4 regions of the Anaerobacillus sp. ABR4_321 genome follow, and region 2 is predicted to be linked to each of the others. Evidence: riboswitches for the same ligand, from Rfam matches in the RefSeq annotation. Region 2 holds a riboswitch; each other region holds the start of a gene.

Region 1 (5,005 bases), 250 kb from region 2:
AAGAATCTGATGCGATCGATAAAGCTGTGATGGAAGTTCTTGAAGCAGGGTATTTCACAACTGATCTTGCGGGTGTTGGAAAGCGAAGTCTAAGTACTGATAAGATGGTCGATCAAGTTATCTTTCAAATAGCAGAAGATAATGCTACGGCTGGTATCATGGAAGCTTATGCGTGACAGTGAGGAGGATGGGTGTGGAGCCAAAAACAATTATAGAAAAGATCTGGGAAAAGCACGTTGTGCATAGAGAAGAAGGCAGTCCAGATTTACTTTATATCGATTTACACCTTGTGCACGAAGTAACATCTCCGCAGGCTTTTGAAGGCTTGCGTATGAATCAGCGGAAGGTCAGACGTCCTGATCTGACCTTCGCTACTATGGATCATAATGTTCCAACGATTGCGCGGCATATCATTAATGATCCTGTTTCAAAGGTACAGATGGAGAAGCTAGAAGAAAATTGTAAGGAATTTGGGGTCGAAATTGCCGATATTAACCATCCAGACCAAGGTATCGTCCATGTGATTGGCCCAGAACTAGGGTTGACTCAACCAGGCAAAACAATCGTTTGCGGTGATAGTCATACCTCGACACACGGTGCTTTTGGAGCACTTGCATTCGGGATCGGAACGAGTGAAGTCGAACATGTTCTTTCAACTCAAACTCTTTGGCAATCCTCTCCAAAAACAATTGAAGTTCGAGTGAATGGTCAGCCGGGCGCAGGTGTAACGGCGAAGGATATCATTCTTGCAATCATAGCGAAGTTTGGAGTGAATGCAGGAACAGGGGCTATTCTAGAATATACAGGTGAAGCGATTAGAAAGATGTCGATGGAAGAGCGAATGACAATCTGTAACATGTCGATAGAAGCCGGTGCTAAAGCAGGATTAATCAGTCCTGATGAGGTAACGTTTGACTACCTAAAGGGAAAAAGGCATGTTCCACGAGGCGAGGAATTCCAAGCAGCGATATCAGAATGGAGAAACCTTGCTACTGATGAAGGAGCAACGTATGACGACGTTTTAGAGATCCATGCTGATGAGATAGAACCTCAGGTTACGTGGGGTACGAATCCATCTATGGGATCATCCGTCTACGGTAGAGTGCCTTTTCCAGAGGACTATGAAGATCCGGCTGATCAAAAAGCAATCGCACAGGCCTTAACGTATATGGGGTTAACAGCTGGGATGGCAATTCAGGATATCGACATCCAACATGTCTTTATCGGATCTTGTACAAATTCAAGGATTAGTGATCTTAGAGCCGCAGCAAATATTGTTCGTGGAAGGAAAGTACACCGCAATGTTCGAGCGCTAGTCGTGCCAGGTTCTAAATCTGTCAAAGAAACAGCGGAAGCAGAAGGACTAGATCAAGTGTTTATTGATGCTGGCTTTGAGTGGAGAGAAGCAGGATGCAGTATGTGTCTTGCGATGAATGACGATATCGTTCCACCAGGAGAGCGATGCGCTTCTACATCAAACCGGAACTTTGAGGGACGGCAAGGAAATGGTTCTAGAACGCATCTAGTCAGTCCTGCCATGGCAGCCGCCGCTGCTTTGGAAGGCAAATTTACAGATGCAAGAAAAATGAAGCAGCCTGTCGTGTAAAGGAGTGAAATCATGGAACCTATCAATGAATATACAGGTGTCGTTTATCCTCTTGAAAAGGTGAATGTGGACACTGATCAAATAATACCAAAGCAATTTCTGAAACGGATCGAGCGACAGGGATTTGGACAGTTCTTGTTCTATCATTGGCGTTTCGATGACGATGGAATCGCACGGTCTGATTTCTCTTTAAATGAAGAGCAATACAGGTCGGCTTCAATCCTAGTAGCGGGTAAAAACTTCGGCTGCGGTTCATCGAGAGAACATGCTCCATGGGCCCTATTAGACTACGGATTTAGAGTGATCATCGCACCAAGCTTCGCAGATATCTTTTTCAACAACTGTGTGAAAAACGGTATCCTTCCAATCGCTCTTCCTCAAGAAACCGTTGCAGAATTATTTACAAAGGCAAGCGAAGGTTATTCACTCACTGTTCAACTCGAAAACCAATCTATTAGTGATAATGATGGGCTGCACGTATCGTTTGAAATCGATCCCTATTGGAAGGAAATGTTGTTGAACGGGTGGGACGAAGTATCTAGAACCCTCTCTCTTGAGGATAAAATCGAGCAGTATGAAAATCAAAGAGCGTAAATAAGAGAGCATGTTTGATCCGTATAGAGATACAACTGAATCATTGGCGCGAGCGCTGTATGGATTGCAGCGCTTTTACGCTGTCAGAAAAGAGGGCTGACTTTAGAGGAGTAGTTGAAACTCTGGCAGCTGGTTTTATTTAAAAATTCGGACTTTTTACTCATCGATTGACACACTAAAAGTCCCATGCTAGAATTCGATTTAGTACTTAACTAGAGTAACGTGTTAATAACTAAATATCTCTTATTCAGAGAGGTGGAGGGACTGGCCCTATGAAGCCCGGCAACCGTCAAACAGCGTGTTTGAGAAGGTGCCAATTCCTGCAAAGCAGATGCTTTGAGAAATGAGAGAAAGACATCGATTTCAAGTGCCTTTCTGCTCATAGCGGAAAGGCATTTTTTATTTCAAAAGGTTTTAAAATCAACCTATTGTGATGGGACATCGTAAGGTAAAAGGAAGTGTGCAAATGATTGAGTTAAAAGGTATAAAGAAGACGTTCTTTGCAGCCTCTGGACCAGTAGAAGCGGTGAAGAATACTGATCTTACAATTGAAAAAGGCGAAATTTTCGGAGTTATCGGATATAGTGGCGCTGGAAAGAGTACACTTATCCGCATGTTAAATCTACTTGAGCGACCAACTGATGGCAGCGTAACAGTAGATGACAAAGCATTATCTAAGTTGAATAACAAGGAACTTCGTCTAGCAAGACAAGAAATCGGAATGATTTTTCAGCATTTTAATATTCTCTGGTCACGTACTGTAAAAGAAAATATTGCGTTCCCGCTTGAAATATCGGGCGTGCCGAAAGAGAAAAGAAAAGCTCGAGTGGACGAGTTGATCAACCTCGTTGGGTTATCCGGGAGAGAAGATGCGTACCCATCTCAACTAAGTGGTGGTCAAAAGCAGCGAGTTGGGATTGCGCGGGCACTTGCTAATAACCCTAAAGTGTTACTCTGTGACGAAGCGACATCGGCCCTGGATCCGAAGACCACAGATAGTATTCTCGACCTATTAAAGAAAATTAATAAAGAGCTAGGACTAACGATCGTGTTGATCACTCATGAAATGCACGTGATCAGAAAGATTTGTCATCGTGTTGCGGTCATGGAAGGTGGCAGTGTTGTTGAAGAAGGTCCAGTACTTGATATTTTCCATCATCCCAAGCAGCCGATCACCCGTGATTTTGTAAACCAGCTGAGTGAGCCAGAGGAAATGAAAGAATCGATTTCACATCTTACTGAAGGTGCAGAAGGGACACTCGTACAATTTACTTTTGTAAAAGGAGCTACGGGGTCACCTCTCGTAACGAAGTTAATCAGAGAGTTTCAGATCGAAGTGAACATCATTCAAGGGAAGGTCACCCATACGCAGGATGGTCCTTATGGTAAGCTATCGGTCTTACTAAAAGGTGAACAATCTGCTATCGACAAAGCACTGAGCTATGCACGTGAGCAGAAAGTAGAAGTGGAGGTGATTCCAAATGCTTAGTTCACTATTTCCTAACGTGCGTTGGGAAGATATGTGGGAAGCGGCATTACAAACGATCTACATGACCGCGATCTCTGTGTTCGCAACGTTTATACTCGGCATTGGACTCGGCCTGCTGCTTTTCTTAACTTCAAAGGGAAACGTCTGGGAAAATCGATATATTAACGGTTTTGTTGCAGGGATTGTAAACCTGTTCCGTTCGATTCCATTCATCATATTAATTATTTTGCTTATCCCATTATCTGTATATATTGTTGGTACGATGCTGGGAGCTAATGCTGCATTGCCAGCACTTATTGCAGGGGCTGCCCCATTTTACGCACGAATGGTCGAAATCGCTCTAAGAGAAGTAGACAGGGGAGTGATCGAAGCATCCCAAGCGATGGGGGCTACGAATGGCCAGATTATTTTTAAAGTACTGCTTCCTGAAGCGATGCCAGCATTGATTTCAGGAATAACAGTAACTGCGATCGCTCTAGTGAGCTATACAGCGATGGCAGGTGTCGTTGGGGCTGGAGGATTAGGAGATCTTGCATATCTAGATGGTTTCCAACGAAATAATCCCGACGTGACGCTTGTCGCAACTGTATTAATTCTCGCTATTGTAGCAGTTCTTCAGGTTATCGGAGATGTTACAACGCGAGCTATGGATAAAAGATAAGATAAAAAAAGGAGAGAGAAACCATGAAAAAACTATTACTACTTTTGTCAGTTGTTGCTCTTGCAGCTCTAGCGGCTTGTGGAGCAAATAACGGTGGAAACAGTGAAGGCTCAGGATCAGAAAGTGAAGAAACGAAACTAGTTGTTGGTGCATCAAACGTTCCACACGCTGAAATTCTAGAAAAAGCACAGCCGCTTCTTGAGGAAGAAGGAATTACTCTTGAAATCGAGCGCTTCCAGGATTACATTCTTCCGAACAAAACTCTCGCTAATGGTGAGTTAGATGCGAACTACTTCCAAACAGTGCCTTATATGGAGCTACAAATGGAAGAAAACGATAACTATGATTTCGTAAACGCTGGTGGGATTCATATCGAGCCGATCGGTGTCTATTCACAGGAATATGAAAACCTTGATGCACTTCCTAAAGGTGCAGAAATCATCATGAGTAACTCTGTATCAGACCACGGTCGTATGCTTCAATTGTTAGAAGCGAAAGGTTTGATCAAGATTAAAGAAGGTATCGATCCAACAGATGCACAAGTTGAAGATATCGCTGAAAATCCAAAAGACCTTACCTTTAAAACAAACGTAGAAGCTTCCCTTCTTCCTCAGATCTATAAGCAAGGTGAAGGCGATGCTGTTATGATCAACAC
Region 2 (5,005 bases):
GGATGCCATATTCGGCAGGTTGGTTGAAGATTATGAAACTGTAATCGGAAACAAAAAAGTCGCGCAGTACGCCTAAAACCCTGAGAGGAAGAGTGACATGAAATTAGCAGTATTTGGAGCAACCCGTATAGGAGTCACAGCAGCAGCTACGTTTGCAGCAAATGGGTATGACGTTATTTGCGCTGATGATGATAAAACAATTATTTCAGCACTTAAGAATGGGTCTGTTCCTTTCAATGAAAGTGGTTTACAGGAACGATACAATGAGGCCCTAAGAACGGGCATGTTAGCCTTCTCCACAAATAAACTGGCTGCCGCTGCAGAAGCTAGCTATCTCCTATTCACCGAATCACTTCAAACAAATGAAGACCAAGTTCCAGATCTTACGAACCTTTACCGTTTCATCAGACAAATTGCAGTGAGCGTTCAATCTCACAAAACATTTATTATCAAGAGTACGGTGCCACCTGGAACTACGACCAGAATCCATAATATCCTTATCGAACAAGGATTGACTGAACAAGATTTCGAAGTTATTCACAATCCAGACTTCTCACGACCGGGGACGATCGTGAAAGATTTTACACATCCATCTGAGTTAATTATAGGTACCTCCTCTTTGAGGGGGTGTCGATTGATGGAGTCATTCTATTCTCCACTGACGAACGCTCTTCAATTTATGGATTATGCTAGCGCTGAATTGATGAAATATGCGTGCCACACATACCTTGCTTTAAATAGTTCTTGCCTAAATATGATCGCAGGTATGGCAGAGAGATACGGAGCAGATGTGGAAGTTATACACGGGGCACTCCGTGCAGATCCACGAATGGGACATCACTCAAGACATCCAGGCTCTTTCTATCAAGGTAACGAAAGCATATCGAACGTTTCAACGTTTCGAGAAATGGAAAACCAGTCGTTTTCTGGCTCAAAGCTTATTAATTTGATAGAGGAAATCGAACGATATCAACCCGAAATTCTCACACAAAAACTTAAAGATTTTCTAGGAACACTACACGGCTCAATCATTGGGGTTTTAGGAGATTCATATACAAAAGAGGCTCCCTCTCCTTCAGACCTTGTATCAAAACGGCTTGAAGAAGAAGGGGCCGAAGTTAGATTCTTTGATCCTTCTATGGAACATCACCACTCGAGCCAGTACCGTTCGTTGATGAACGATACTGTTTCAAACTGTGATGCTTTGCTATTATTAACCGAATTACCCCTTATTCAGAATGTTGATTGGGGTCAAGTGGTGAAACGTCAAAGATTGCCTTTACTCGTGGATGGACATAACTTATTCACGTTGGAAGAAGCAAGAAAGATCGCCAATGAGCATGACCTAATTTATTGCTCTATCGGAAGACCAAACATTTATAAGGGGTTAGGAGCCATTTCTGTTCAACAGTCAATATAGGCGCTGTGAGTAACTTTCCCTCAAGGTCTTGCTAACAGAATTGCTTTCAAGCTTCGCATGGTCTGCGAGCATCTTTGCGGCACTTGGTAACTTTTCTGTATTCGGCCAATAGTCTTGCTTAAAAAGATGAGAACGCTTTAATGCTTTTCCACAATGAATAAAACATTCGACCACTTCGACTCCTATTCCTAAAGAAGGAATATTCCCAAATGCCTCGCAGTCTTTAAGTAAGCCTTCCTCTTTAACGATACTCGCTTTACCGTTGATTCTAAGGCTTTCCTCCCTGCCTGGAACAAGAAATAACAACCCTACATTGGGGTTCTCCAAAATATTCAGTAGGGAGTCCATCCGTTTGTTCCCCGGCCTTTCCGGGATTAGAAGGTGTTTTTTATCGATCACTTTCACAAATCCTGGTTGGTCTCCCCTCGGGGATACATCGCTTCCCGAATGAGATGCTGTAGCGATTGTTAAGAAAGGTGAATGTGAGATAAATCGTTCACAGTTATCATCTAAGAAGTTGATCACCTTGTTGGCAGCTAACTTCCCCGGCTCTCCTCCAATTGATCGTAACTCTTCTAGCGATTCAACTTTCTGTCCAAAAACGTCTGACATGGTAGCCCCCTAACTAAATCTCAACTATTTCAAGTTTACCATTAAATGGCTTTTGCGCGTTGGGTAGTTCTGTCATATGACGTTATATAACTTTTACGCTACTTAAACCGCACAAAAAAGCTGTCGAGCATATCTCGACAGCTTGCTAGGCCTCATAGGCTTACTATTTTATTGGTTAGCACCCTTTTTAAGAGCTTCTGCTTTATCAGTGTACTCCCATGGTAATTCGATGTCTGTACGTCCAAAATGGCCGTAAGCAGCCGTTTGCTTGTAAATTGGGCGTCGCAGATCTAACATCTTGATGATCCCTGCTGGACGTAGGTCGAAGTTATCTCGCACCAGTTGTACTAGCTTCTCTTCAGATACGGTTCCAGTGCCAAACGTGTCGATCGAAATCGATACAGGTTGAGCTACTCCAATCGCATAAGCCAACTGTACTTCACAACGATCAGCAAGTTTTGCTGCTACGATATTTTTAGCTACGTAGCGCGCTGCATAAGCCGCTGAACGGTCAACCTTTGTAGCATCCTTACCTGAGAATGCGCCACCACCATGACGTGCATATCCGCCGTAAGTATCCACGATGATCTTACGCCCTGTTAACCCTGCGTCACCTTGAGGTCCACCGATTACAAAGCGACCAGTAGGATTAATGAAATACTTTGTATCTTCATCGATCAATTCTGGAGAAACAACAGGTTTAACGACGTGCTCTTTAATATTTCGTTGAATTTGCTCAAGCGAAACTTCTGGATGATGCTGTGTAGAGACAACGATCGTATCGATACGTACCGGCTTACCTTCTTCATCATATTCTACTGTAACCTGGGTTTTGCCATCCGGACGAAGATAAGGTAGGATTTCCTCTTTTCTTACTTCGCTTAAACGACGTGCCAACTTATGAGCTAAAGAAATCGGTAGAGGCATAAGTTCAGGAGTTTCATTACAAGCATACCCAAACATCAACCCCTGGTCACCAGCACCAATCGATTCAATCTCATCGTCAGACATTTGGCCTTCACGTGCTTCTAAAGCCACGTTCACACCAGCAGCAATATCAGCTGACTGTTCATCGATCGATGAAAGGACTGCACATGTTTCAGCGTCAAAACCATATTTAGCACGTGTGTATCCAATCGATTGGACCGTTTCACGAACGACTTTCGGAATATCTACATAGTGAGATGTAGTGATCTCTCCGGAAACCAACACTAGTCCAGTCGTGACTGTAGTTTCACATGCAACGCGCGCATTAGGGTCGTGCGCAAGAATATCATCCAGAATCGCATCAGAAATTTGGTCTGATATTTTATCTGGATGCCCCTCAGTTACTGATTCAGAAGTAAACAAACGACGATTACTCACTTAAGTACCTCCTTAAGGATTCATTCCTATTTAATATAGTGTAATGGATACGGTACTCATTTCCCTAATAGTGTTGTCGAAACGAGACATCGAATTCAATAATAAACGGTAATATTACGCTTTTTTCCAAAAACGACAATAAAAAAGCCCTTTCCTTCATCATAAAGGGAAAGGAGCTGAAGTCTCTTGCCTTTCGCCTCTTATCTTCCAAGACAATAAGTCTTGCAGGTTAGCACCTTAATCCACTATATGAGGAGTTGGTTGCTGAGCTTCATAGGGCCTGTCCCTCCGCTTACTCGGGATAAGAGTATCCATTCTCGAAATATAATATCGTAGTTCGCTTTCTCTGTCAATCTAATGACACAAGCCCTAATTAGAAAGGTCATTCACCTTTTTTTCACTTTTCAAGGAAAAATCCATAGATTAGTATAGAATAATTAAATGAATGTGTTATACTAATTTTGAGTTAAACAAGTTCAGAAAAGATCTTGATGAAATTTTATTATAAAGGATGGGTTTAACGTATGAAAACAGCTTCCTTCTCTTCACCACTTTTGGATGCCATTTTAAATAAGAATAATCCGCATGTTAATTTATCAGTTTCTGAACTGGTAGAACGTTCACTATCGATGAAAGAGGGAACATTAACATCCACTGGCGCTCTTCGTGTTGAAACAGGCAAATACACTGGACGTTCTCCAGAGGACAAGTTCATTGTCCGTGAAGAATCAACAAAAGACAAAATCAACTGGAAAACAAACCAGTCTATCTCTTCAGAACATTTTGAAAGCCTTTACACTAAGGTTCTGGATTACCTGGGAGAGAAAAAAGATCTTTATGTTTTCAAAGGGTTCGCTGGAGCAGACCAATCAGCAAGACTACCCATCCAGGTTATCAATGAATATGCATGGCACAACTTGTTCGCACATCAGCTTTTCATCCGCCCAAATGAATCTGAATTAAAAGGACATGAAGCAGAGTTCACTGTCATTTCTGCACCTGGTTTTCAAGCTAACCCAGACAAAGATGGCACGAATTCAGAAACGTTCATTATTATTTCATTTGAAAAACGTACCGTCTTAATCGGTGGCACTGAGTATGCAGGTGAGATTAAGAAATCGATCTTCACTGTCATGAACTACTTACTACCTGAGCGAAATATCCTTTCCATGCACTGTTCGGCGAACGTAGGAAAAGAAGGCGATGTGGCTCTCTTCTTCGGTCTATCAGGTACAGGAAAGACGACGCTATCAGCAGACGCAAACCGTCGCTTGATCGGTGACGATGAACATGGCTGGTCGATGAACGGTGTCTTCAACATCGAAGGTGGCTGCTACGCCAAATGTATTAATTTGTCTAGAGAAAAAGAGCCTCAAATTTGGGATGCAATTCGATTCGGCACTGTTCTTGAGAACGTTGCACTAGACAACAATTCGAGACTGCCTGATTATGATGATACAAGTTTAACTGAAAATACGCGTGCTGCATATCCAATCGACGCCATTCCTAATATTGCGGTTCCGAGCGTAGCGGGTCACCCTAACACGATTATCTTTTTGACTGCAGACGCTTTCGGGGTCCTACCGCCAATCAGTAAGCTGACAAAAG
Region 3 (5,005 bases), 1.3 Mb from region 2:
AACAACCCTCGATCTGTGATAAATAGGATGACCCCTAACGGGAGACCAATGAAAACGGCAAACAACAAAGCGATTCCAACCATAATCAACGTTTCAAAAAATGCGACGTTCAGTTCAGGCAAGAGCTCGATAATGTGGTCCATCGTTGATCACCTCCACGTTGTTTACTCGCTTCTCTAAGTAAGCGATCGCTCGAGACACTTCAGCATCCTCTCCACTCACATCCATGATGAACACACCGAGCGGCGTTTCCTGGATGTATTCGACTTTTCCATGCAAAATGTTGCCTTTCACATTAAACCTCTGCAGCATATCGGAAACGACCGAATCCGTTGCTAGATCGCGGAGAAACATGAGCTTCACTAGCTTCCCTTGTACATGTTCGATCAACGAATCAGGAAGATGGAACTCTAGTACGTTCTGAATGAACGTTTTTGTTAATGCATCTTTCGGATTTGAAAAAATATCGAACGTCGTGCCCGACTCCACGACTCTTCCCTCACGCATGACCGCACAGCGATGACAGATCTCCTTCACCACTTCCATTTCATGCGTGATAATGACGATCGTAATCCCAAGTTTTTGATTGATGTCTTTCAGCAATGAAAGAATGGATTTTGTCGTGTTAGGATCTAGCGCTGACGTCGCCTCGTCACACAGCAACACCTTCGGATCATTTGCTAAAGCCCGCGCGATACTCACCCTTTGCTTCTGACCACCGCTCAACTGTGACGGGTATTTCCCCTTCTGATCAGAAAGGTCGACTACGCTCAATAAATGATCGACCTTTTCACCGATCTGCTTTTTACTAACTCCGGCAGCGAGAAGGGCAAATGCGACGTTCTCATAGACTGTTTTTGAAGCAACCAAATAGAATCCTTGAAAAATCATTCCGATCGATTGCCTTGCTTTTCGAAGCTCTTTATTCGATAGCGATAGCAAGTCGATTCCGTCAACGTGAACGGACCCTGTCGTTGGCCTTTCCAAAGCATTAATAAACCGTAAGAGCGTACTTTTACCCGCTCCGCTATACCCAACGATTCCGTAGATCTCTCCCTTTTCTACACGAAGAGAAACGTTATCGACAGCAACGATCTTGTCCTTCTTTCCATACTCTTTCGTAATCTCTCTTAGTTCGATCATTGCACGACTTCCTTACGATAAGCATAGTTTTTTCCTGGATGGTCGTCTGGCAGTCTTGCGTCTTTGTTGAAGAGCTTTTCACGCAGCGTACCTTCTTGATAATCCTTTTTATAAAGACCACGCTTCTGTAGTTCTGGTACGACTAATTCTACGAAAGCTTCCAAGTCTCCAGGCGTTACGAGGTGGTTCAAATTAAATCCGTCTACTCCTGAAGCTTCGAATTGAAATTGAATCGCATCCGCTACATCAGAAGGGTTACCAACGATCACGCTGTTGCGGTCGATCGATTCAAAGCGATTCAACACCTCTCTTACCGTCAGCTTTTTCGGCGCATCCTTCGTCAACGTTGCCGCTTTATACTGTCCACCTTCTGTTGATTTCTTATATTCAAACGGCTCATCAAGGTCCATCTCTTCAAACTCTGCTACATCATAGCCACTCGCACCGTATTGAGCCTTTGCTGCATCAGCACTCCATAGCTTGTTGTACGCCTCAAACTTCGCCTCCGCTTCCTCTGTCGTTTCACCTACGATCACACTTAAAAACGAGAAAATTTTCACGTGATCCGGATTTCTTCCATGCTTGACGGCACGCTCACGAATATCATCGGCATAGTAGTGGATTCGCTCAGGAGTCGGTCCTCCGACAAACACGCACTCCGCATGCTTTGAGGCGAATTCTCGCCCTTTCTCTGATGTCCCAGCTTGATAGATCACAGGCGTTCGCTGTGGAGACGGTTCACTAAGATGCGGTCCTTCAACACTGAAATAGTGACCTTCATGATTGATTTCATGAACTTTGCTCGGCTCAACAAGCGTATCAGCCTCCAGATCTTCAACCACAGCACCATCCTCCCAGCTGCTTTCCCACAATTTGTAGGACACGTCCATATACTCATGAGCGATATCATAACGCTCATCATGACGAATCATCTTCTCAAGTCCGAAGTTGCGTGCCGCATTCGGTAAATAAGAGGTAACGACGTTCCAGGCAACTCGCCCTTTTGTTAGATGATCGAGCGTCGAAAATCTGCGCGCATTTCCAAAAGGTGCTTCGTACGTCGTGCTGACTGTAACGGCGAAGGAAAGGTGCTCGGTCACACTCGCCATCGCAGGGACAAGAAGCGCGGGATCATTGATTGGCACTTGCAATCCATCACGGATTGAAGGATTCTTACTCTTTTGGTACACATCATAAACACCAAGAACATCTGCAAAGAAGACCGCATCGAACTTCCCTTTCTCTAATGTCTTAGCAAGGTCGATCCAGTAGTCTAAGTCTTTGTATTTCTGATGACGCTGACTTTCTGGATGCTTCCATAGCCCATGTGAATTGTGCATCGAACTGTTCATGTCGAACGCATTCAAAATGATTTGTTTACTCATCTCCCTCAACCTCCACTCTTTTTTAAAACATAAAAAAGCCTCTTCATAAGAAAAGAAGAGGCCGTGAAAAAGCAACTGTCTTTTCTTATCCTTCAAGCATCGCTTGCTGGAATTGGCACAGTACTCAAACGAGTCTGTTGCCGAGGCTTCAAAGGGCCAGTCCCTCCACCTCTCTTGATAAGAAAGTTTGTTTTATTGAATTTAACGATGAATATACAGCACCGATCGATTCCCTGTCAACAAAAAATCAAAAAATTATTTCTTTTCTAATTACTTGTTGACATTGCGTTTATTTGTCCGTATTCTATTCTTTAACGCACTACCGCATACATTTATCTAGAGTCAGGGGAGGAATCTGGTCCAACGATCCTGCAGCAACCGCTTATCTTAAGCAAGGTGCTCATTCCAGCAGACTTTTTGTCTGAAAGATGAAGCTTGTATGGTTCGAATGTTGATGAGCCTAAGTCTACTTTCAGCTGAAAGTAGACTTTTTTTGTATAGAGAAAAAGGAGGATACTGATGCCATTTGCAACTGAAAAGCAGCCTGATTTGAAGGAAGAACTCACTGAACTCGTTGAACTTTTTAAAAGTAGATCAGCAAAATATGATGAAGAAGAAAGGTTTCCTTACGAGAACTTCGAAGATTTAAAGGCGAGGAACTTTTTATCATTCACTGTACCAAAAGAATATGGAGGCTCTGGTCTTAACTTGTACGAGTTCTTGAAAGTTCAAGAACAGCTCGCATCAGGTGATGGTCCGACGGCACTTTCCCTCGGCTGGCAGCTTGGCGTTATTTTAGAAATCGCTGAATCGCGAGCGTGGGATGAAGCGGTTTTCGAAAAAGTGTGCCACTTGATCGTAAACGAAAAAGCGCTTCTCAACCTTGCGCAAACTGAAAAAGCGACCGGTAGCCCTTCACGCGGCGGAATTCCTCAAACGACTGCTACAAAAACGCCGGAGGGCTGGATCATCAATGGGCGAAAATCCTTTACGTCAATGGCCGTGGCGCTTGATTACTCAATCGTAACAGCTGACGTTGATCAATCCGGTAAGAAAGGGTTTGTCCTGATCGATCACAAACTTGAAGGCGTACAAGTTGAGGAAACGTGGGACAGTATCTCCATGAAAGGGACAAAGAGTGATGATCTCGTGCTACATAACGTCCACGTTAAACCTGAAGATCTATTGGTAATTGAGGAGAACCACAAGGCATCTCCGAAAGGATGGTACCTGCAGATTCCAGCCGTTTACCTTGGCATCGCCTCTTCAGCCATGGACTACACGGTCGAATTCGCCTCCTCCTTCTCCCCTTCAACACTTCCTGGTCCGATCAAAGACGTGCCAGAAGTAAGGAGAAAGATCGGCGAGATGCAGTTAGAGCTATTCAACGCGCGAGAAGTTCTTTATGCTGTCGCAAAGAGATGGAGTGAAAACCCTGAAGAGCGTCCGCATATGGGAGCGGACTTAGCAGCAGTGAAGCATATCGTAACAAATAGTGCGAACCGAGTCGTAGATTTAGCGATGCGCGTGGTCGGTGCTAGAAGCCTGTCTGCCAGCAACCCATTACAGCGCCATTTCCGAAACGTACGAGCAGGGCTTCATAACCCGCCGACAGACGATGCGATTGTGTATAGTCTTGCGAACAGTGTGTTTGCTGACTAAGTATGTGTAAGAAAAATGTGATGACACTAGTTTAGGAGCGTGAAAACGATGAGCAATGTTGTACTTATTTACGGAGGAAACTCCCTTCAATCGAGACTAAAAGGAATTAAAGACTATGCGGAAAGTTATTTAAAGGAGCACTCGATCTCCTATGAATCAATCAATGTAATCGACTTACCCGCTACCGATTTAATCACCGCTAACTTTAGCAGCGCTACGATCCTAGAAGCGAATGAAAAAGTAGAAAAAGCGGATGCTGTTATTATTTTAACGCCTGTTTATAAAGCTTCTTATACAGGGATATTGAAGACGTATCTCGATCTTCTGCCTCAAAAAGGATTGAAAGGAAAAGCGGTTCTCCCAATGATGATCGGTGGATCGTTCGGGCATCTCCTTGCGATCGATTATGCGCTTAAGCCTGTACTCTCTTCTCTTGGAGCGACGAACCTCCTGAGCGGTGCTTATGTGATTGATCAGCATGTTCAGCGTGGTGAGGGGAATGAGTTTATTTTGGATGAAGAGGCGAAGGAGCGGTTGAGCGGTAACTTGGAGACGTTGGTGGAGGAATTAAAGAAATAAAAAAAGAGAAGACGAACATTCTGTTCGTCTTCTCTTTAGATTTATAGAACGTAGGATGATGCAATATAGCTAAGTGAATTGATTGTTTGGGACATTGTCACTTCCCATACAAATTCACCGAGTTATATTATTACATCATGCCGCCCATGGATTCTCATATGCAAATAAAGCAAAATAGCACCTAGTTTAATTGGGAAAGGCAACTTTTAGAAGGCTCAAACCCAATACCATAAACA
Region 4 (5,005 bases), 500 kb from region 2:
GCAACATCAAGAACCTTACCACCTCCCACACCGATGATAAGATCGGCACCATGAAGTCGAGCGAGCTCAGCTTGCCTTGTTATCTCAGCATTTGAGCACTCTCCTCTGTACCTCGAATACGCTGCTTTGAATCGGGAGAGATCAGGTAGATAAGGAGCAGCTGCTTCCCAAGATTTTTCTCCGTGAATAAGAAAAATGTTTTGGAACCCACCTTGCTCCAATCGATCTGGAAGTTCATCCAAAACACCTTGCTGACACTGATAGTGCCCCGGGGTTGCTCGAACATGAATTGGTTCCATAAGAAAACTCCTTTCGTGAGTCTAGTCCTTCTTAAGCCGTGCTGCCATTACATTACCGAGAGATTGAAGCCCCTGAACGAGTACGATCAGCAAGAACACCGTTACGTACATCACGTCGACTTCGTAACGAAGATGCCCATAGCGATAAGCAAGGTCACCTAACCCTCCTGCTCCGACAAGCCCTGCCATCGCGGTGGCTCCGATCAATCCAATCGTCGCAATCGTAAGTCCTAATACGATGGAAGATCGCGATTCTCTTACAAGTACATGCCAAATGATATGACGTGTCTTAATCCCCATCGCCTCATATGCTTCAACAACGCCTCGATCCACCTCAAGAAGAGCGGACTCCATCAACCTTGCTATGTATGGAGCAGTAAAGACGACGAGCGGCACGATCACGCCTTTCACTCCGATCGTAGTGCCTGCGATAAACTTTGTAAAAGGCAGGATGAAAAACAATAAGATGATGAACGGGATGGACCTGATCACATTGATCACAGCGTTTAACAAACGAAAAAGGATCTTGTTATCTAGCGCCTTCCCAGGTCTTGTTAGCACGAGAAGCACACCGAGTGGTAGTCCTAACAGCACTGAAATTAACAGCGAGATCCCTACCATCTGGAACGTTTCGATGATCGCACTCCAAATATCCGCGCCCCATAGATCGATAAATTCCGAAATCTTAGCTGACATGCGCGTTCACCTCCGGTACATACCCTTCTACAAAAATTCCTCGTTCTTCTAAAAACATAACCGCTCTCTTCGTTTCTGAATCTTCTCCTTCAAGATGAACGACTAATCTACCAAAAGGTTGATTCTTAAGCTGCGTGATATTCCCTGCAAGAATAGATGGATAAATATCAAAGTTTTTACTAAGGAGGGCAAGTGCAGGCTTTCCTGACGATTCTCCTACGAAGGAAAGCGTCACGATTTGTCCCTTCGACTCAAGCTTCTTCACGAGGGATTCAGGAACGTCATCTTGAAACAGCGATTGTACGAATCGTTTTGTCGTAGGCGTCATTGGTCTACTAAATAGATCAACAACTGGTCCTTGTTCAATGATGCGTCCGTTTTCCATCACGGCCACTTCATGACAAATCTTTTGAACCACGTGCATTTCATGTGTAATGAGTAAAATCGTTAGTCCGAACTCCTGGTTGATTTCCTCTAGTAAAGATAAAATCGACTCAGTTGTGTCAGGATCGAGCGCGCTCGTTGCTTCGTCACAAAGAAGAACTTCTGGCTCATGCGCTAGCGCGCGTGCAATCGCTACTCTTTGTTTCTGTCCACCTGAGAGCTGTCCAGGATACACGTCCCGCTTATCTTCTAGTCCTACAATCTGTAGATACTTTCTTACACGCGAATCGATTTCCTTTTTTGAAACGCCAGTGAGCTTAAGGGGGATGGCGATATTTTGATAAACCGTCCCCGTTTTTAATAGATTGAACGACTGAAAGATCATTCCGATTCGCTGACGTGTTTTCTTTAACTTGCCAGCTGATAGACCGGTTAACTCTACATCATTAATGAACACTTTCCCTTCTGTTGGTCTCTCTAACAGATTGACCGTTCGAACGAGGGTACTTTTACCAGCGCCACTATAACCGATCACACCATAGATCTTTCCTTTTTCAACGTTAAGGTCAACGCTATCCAGAGCCTTCGTAACAGTAGTTCCGGTTTGAAACGCTTTTGAGATATTTTCTAGTCGTATCATTTCCTTCTCTCCTTTACCGAAATTACCAGGATGCTATGACTGAGCCGTTGAATTCTTCTTTAATAAACTTCTTAACTTCATCTGACTGATAATAGTCCACTAGTTTATTGATTCTCTCGTCGTCTTTATTATCGGTTTTTGTTGCGATTACGTTCACCCAAGGAGAATCTTCCGGTTCCATTACGAGAGAATCTTCAGTTGGAACCCGACCGCTTTCCATCGCATAGTTCGTGTTGATCGCAGCGATGGCAAGCTCACCTAGCTGTCTTGGAATCTGCGATGCTTCAAGAGGAACAAACTCAAGATTCAACGGGTTCTTCTCAATATCCTTAATCGTTGCTTCAACACCTACACCGTCTTTTAATTCAATGATCCCTGCTTCTTCAAACAACATGAGAGCTCGGGGTTCTCCAGTAGAGTGATTCGGTAGTCCTACTTTGTCACCTTTCTTCAAATTATCAAGGTTCTCATATTGATCGGAATAGATGCCCATCGGAAAATTAATCGTCGTCGCAACCTTAGATAACTCCATCCCACGCTCTTCTACAAAATCATTTAAATACGGTTCGTGCTGAAAAACATTCGCATCGAGCTCCCCTTCATCAAGAGCCTTGTTTGGCATAACGTAATCGTTGAACGCCACGACATCGATCTCGAAACCATCTTTCTCAGCAACTTCTTTTACTTTCTTCATGACATCTTCATGCGGACCTGCTGTTACCCCTACCTTTAGCGGCCCTTCATTTGAATCACCTGACTCTGCACTGCCAGAACACCCAGCTGTGATGATTAATAATAATGCACCTACTAGTAGCGATAGTTTCTTCATTCTCCTAACTCCCTTTCTCTCCTATAGTCATTTAAAGCGTCTTTGCACTAAATTACGTAAGCGTACGATAACACTAGAGCGTCGGTTCCCTCCTTTGTTTCAAACCCCATAAACGAAAAAACTCTCTCTGATGAACAGAGAGAGTTGGGTGTTTTGCACTATGTAACTCTCTCTCATCTTTCAAACGATCGCTCGTTTGCTGGAATTAGCACCTTTCTCACGAACTGAGATGGTTGCCGGGCGTCAATGGGCCAGTCCCTCCGCCACTCTTGATAAGAGTTTGAATTATTCATATTGTTTAACTATTCTCAACAGTATAGTACCTCACTCACCGAACGTCAAGGGCTTTTTCGACGTGGTACCGACGTGGTACCGACGTGGTACCGATGCGGTGCCTGTCACCTCTCACATTATGTCGATTAATTTTTCTCGCTTTCGAGGTGTTCATCAAACCAGCCGACCAGATGGTTCAATCGCTCTACCCTTAACTCAGGATGTCCGTTTCTTGAAAGGTTGTGATCTGATTCTGGGAATCTCACAAACTTCGTCTTCTTCTCACGGTGCTTCAACGCAATGAATAACTGCTCACCTTGCTCGATCGGGCATCGGTAGTCCTGTTCGCTGTGGAGAATAAGAAGCGGTGTTTTGATTTGATCGACATATTTCAACGGTGAATGATCCCATAGCTTTGTTGGATCTTCATCGAGGTCAGCTCCCACTTCCCACTTTGTGAAGAAATACCCTATGTCGCTTACTCCGTAGAAACTTAACCAGTTCGAGATCGAGCGCTGCGTTACAGCCGCTTTGAACACATTTGTTTTGCCAACGATCCAGTTCGTCATGAACCCGCCATAGCTGCCGCCTGTAACGAACAATTTCTCAGAATCTATGAAGCTCGTTTGCGCGACAGCTGCTTCTATCCCTGCCATGACATCGTCATAGTCGCCGCCACCATAGTCGCCACGGCATCCATTCACGAACTCCTGACCATATCCTTGACTACCGCGAGGATTCGTATAGACTACTGCATATCCTCTTGATGCAAGAAGCTGAAATTCGTGCATGAATGAATTCCCATACATCATGTGGGGACCGCCATGAATTTCTAAAACTGTTGGATACTGCTTCCCTTCCTCGAAGGAAGTCGGTTTCATGATCCACCCCTGTATGTTCAGTCCATCTCTGCTTTCATAGGTGTACGGTTGTGGAGTGGAAAGCGAATCCGCACTCAACACCTCTTCATTACAGGAAGTGATTCTTTCTATCGAGCTTTCTCCTTCTAAGGATAGCGTATAGATATCACCAACATCCACCGGATCACTGATCGCTACCGCAGCTTCACCACCCGCTAAGTGAAGTGCGTAGTGGTGCCTGTCACCCCCCGCTATTTGTCGAAGGGTGCCATCTAGATGAATAGAATAAATTCCTGTGTTTCCATGTTCACTCGCAAGGAAATAGAGTGTCTTGCCGTCTTCGTTCCACACCGCTCCAGACGGCTCAATTCCCCAATGGAGATCTGAAATGAGAACATCTGAACACTCGAGGTCGATTGTTTCTGTAAGGCACGTAAAGGTTTTCGATTCAATCTTAACTGTCCAAACTTTATTTAGCGTCGCACTCTCATACTCAAAATTATGTCCAATGAAAGATAGTGATGAACCATCTGGAGACCATCGTGGAGCTATGAAACTACTTCCTTCAGAATTAAGCCGCTCAGCTTCACGTCCCTCTTCAAGATTCTGAATAAATAGATCCGATTGGACATATGAACCTTTCTCTTCCCGTCTACTTCTTACGTATGCAATCTGTTTACCATCAGGAGACCAGCTAGCGTCCGAGTGATTCAGGTCAGCATCCGTCACCCAGTTTTCGTCCCCAGTCTTTCGATCGATTACGACGATCTGTGTATGTTTCCCATTAAGAAAACCTTTTCCATCTGCTTTGTAATGCAATTCTTCGACGACGAGTGCTTTCTTGCTTTTTTCATCCTTCTCATCTTCACCTCTAGGGGTGCTCTCACTCATTACGAGAAGTTCAGTCCCGTCAGGTTTCCACACCGGACGACTTGCTCCATTTTTTAGAAAGGTTACCTGTTCGGCTTCACCTCCGAAAGCAGATATGGTCCATATTTGATTTTCTCCCGAACGGTTTGAAACA

What was found. A riboswitch is a leader RNA that binds a small molecule or an ion and turns the genes downstream of it on or off. The one in region 2 is predicted to bind S-adenosylmethionine.
Region 1: another riboswitch for S-adenosylmethionine. It lies ahead of ACXADT_RS07470 (methionine ABC transporter ATP-binding protein); the one in region 2 lies ahead of metK (methionine adenosyltransferase).
Region 3: another riboswitch for S-adenosylmethionine. It lies ahead of ACXADT_RS02190 (LLM class flavin-dependent oxidoreductase); the one in region 2 lies ahead of metK (methionine adenosyltransferase).
Region 4: another riboswitch for S-adenosylmethionine. It lies ahead of ACXADT_RS06255 (MetQ/NlpA family ABC transporter substrate-binding protein); the one in region 2 lies ahead of metK (methionine adenosyltransferase).

What each region holds. Positions count from the first base shown of each region.
Region 1 is NZ_JBSWTK010000001.1:1,434,542-1,439,546, forward strand. It holds gene leuB (3-isopropylmalate dehydrogenase) at 1-176, shown strand, start outside; gene leuC (3-isopropylmalate dehydratase large subunit) at 194-1,606, shown strand; gene leuD (3-isopropylmalate dehydratase small subunit) at 1,619-2,200, shown strand; SAM riboswitch class I at 2,441-2,550, shown strand; gene ACXADT_RS07470 (methionine ABC transporter ATP-binding protein) at 2,667-3,689, shown strand; gene ACXADT_RS07475 (methionine ABC transporter permease) at 3,682-4,350, shown strand; gene ACXADT_RS07480 (MetQ/NlpA family ABC transporter substrate-binding protein) at 4,374-5,005, shown strand, end outside.
Region 2 is NZ_JBSWTK010000001.1:1,687,057-1,692,061, reverse strand. It holds gene ACXADT_RS08710 (glycosyltransferase family 4 protein) at 1-76, shown strand, start outside; gene ACXADT_RS08705 (nucleotide sugar dehydrogenase) at 98-1,420, shown strand; gene ACXADT_RS08700 (MSMEG_1061 family FMN-dependent PPOX-type flavoprotein) at 1,412-2,032, opposite strand; gene metK (methionine adenosyltransferase) at 2,201-3,397, opposite strand; SAM riboswitch class I at 3,595-3,705, opposite strand; gene pckA (phosphoenolpyruvate carboxykinase (ATP)) at 3,922-5,005, shown strand, end outside.
Region 3 is NZ_JBSWTK010000001.1:406,582-411,586, forward strand. It holds gene ACXADT_RS02180 (methionine ABC transporter permease) at 1-143, opposite strand, end outside; gene ACXADT_RS02185 (methionine ABC transporter ATP-binding protein) at 115-1,143, opposite strand; gene ACXADT_RS02190 (LLM class flavin-dependent oxidoreductase) at 1,140-2,528, opposite strand; SAM riboswitch class I at 2,611-2,712, opposite strand; SAM riboswitch class I at 2,858-2,963, shown strand; gene ACXADT_RS02195 (acyl-CoA dehydrogenase family protein) at 3,048-4,190, shown strand; gene ssuE (NADPH-dependent FMN reductase) at 4,239-4,769, shown strand.
Region 4 is NZ_JBSWTK010000001.1:1,186,903-1,191,907, reverse strand. It holds gene ACXADT_RS06270 (iron-containing alcohol dehydrogenase family protein) at 1-299, opposite strand, end outside; gene ACXADT_RS06265 (methionine ABC transporter permease) at 321-995, opposite strand; gene ACXADT_RS06260 (methionine ABC transporter ATP-binding protein) at 985-2,019, opposite strand; gene ACXADT_RS06255 (MetQ/NlpA family ABC transporter substrate-binding protein) at 2,042-2,848, opposite strand; SAM riboswitch class I at 3,019-3,127, opposite strand; gene ACXADT_RS06250 (S9 family peptidase) at 3,268-5,005, opposite strand, start outside.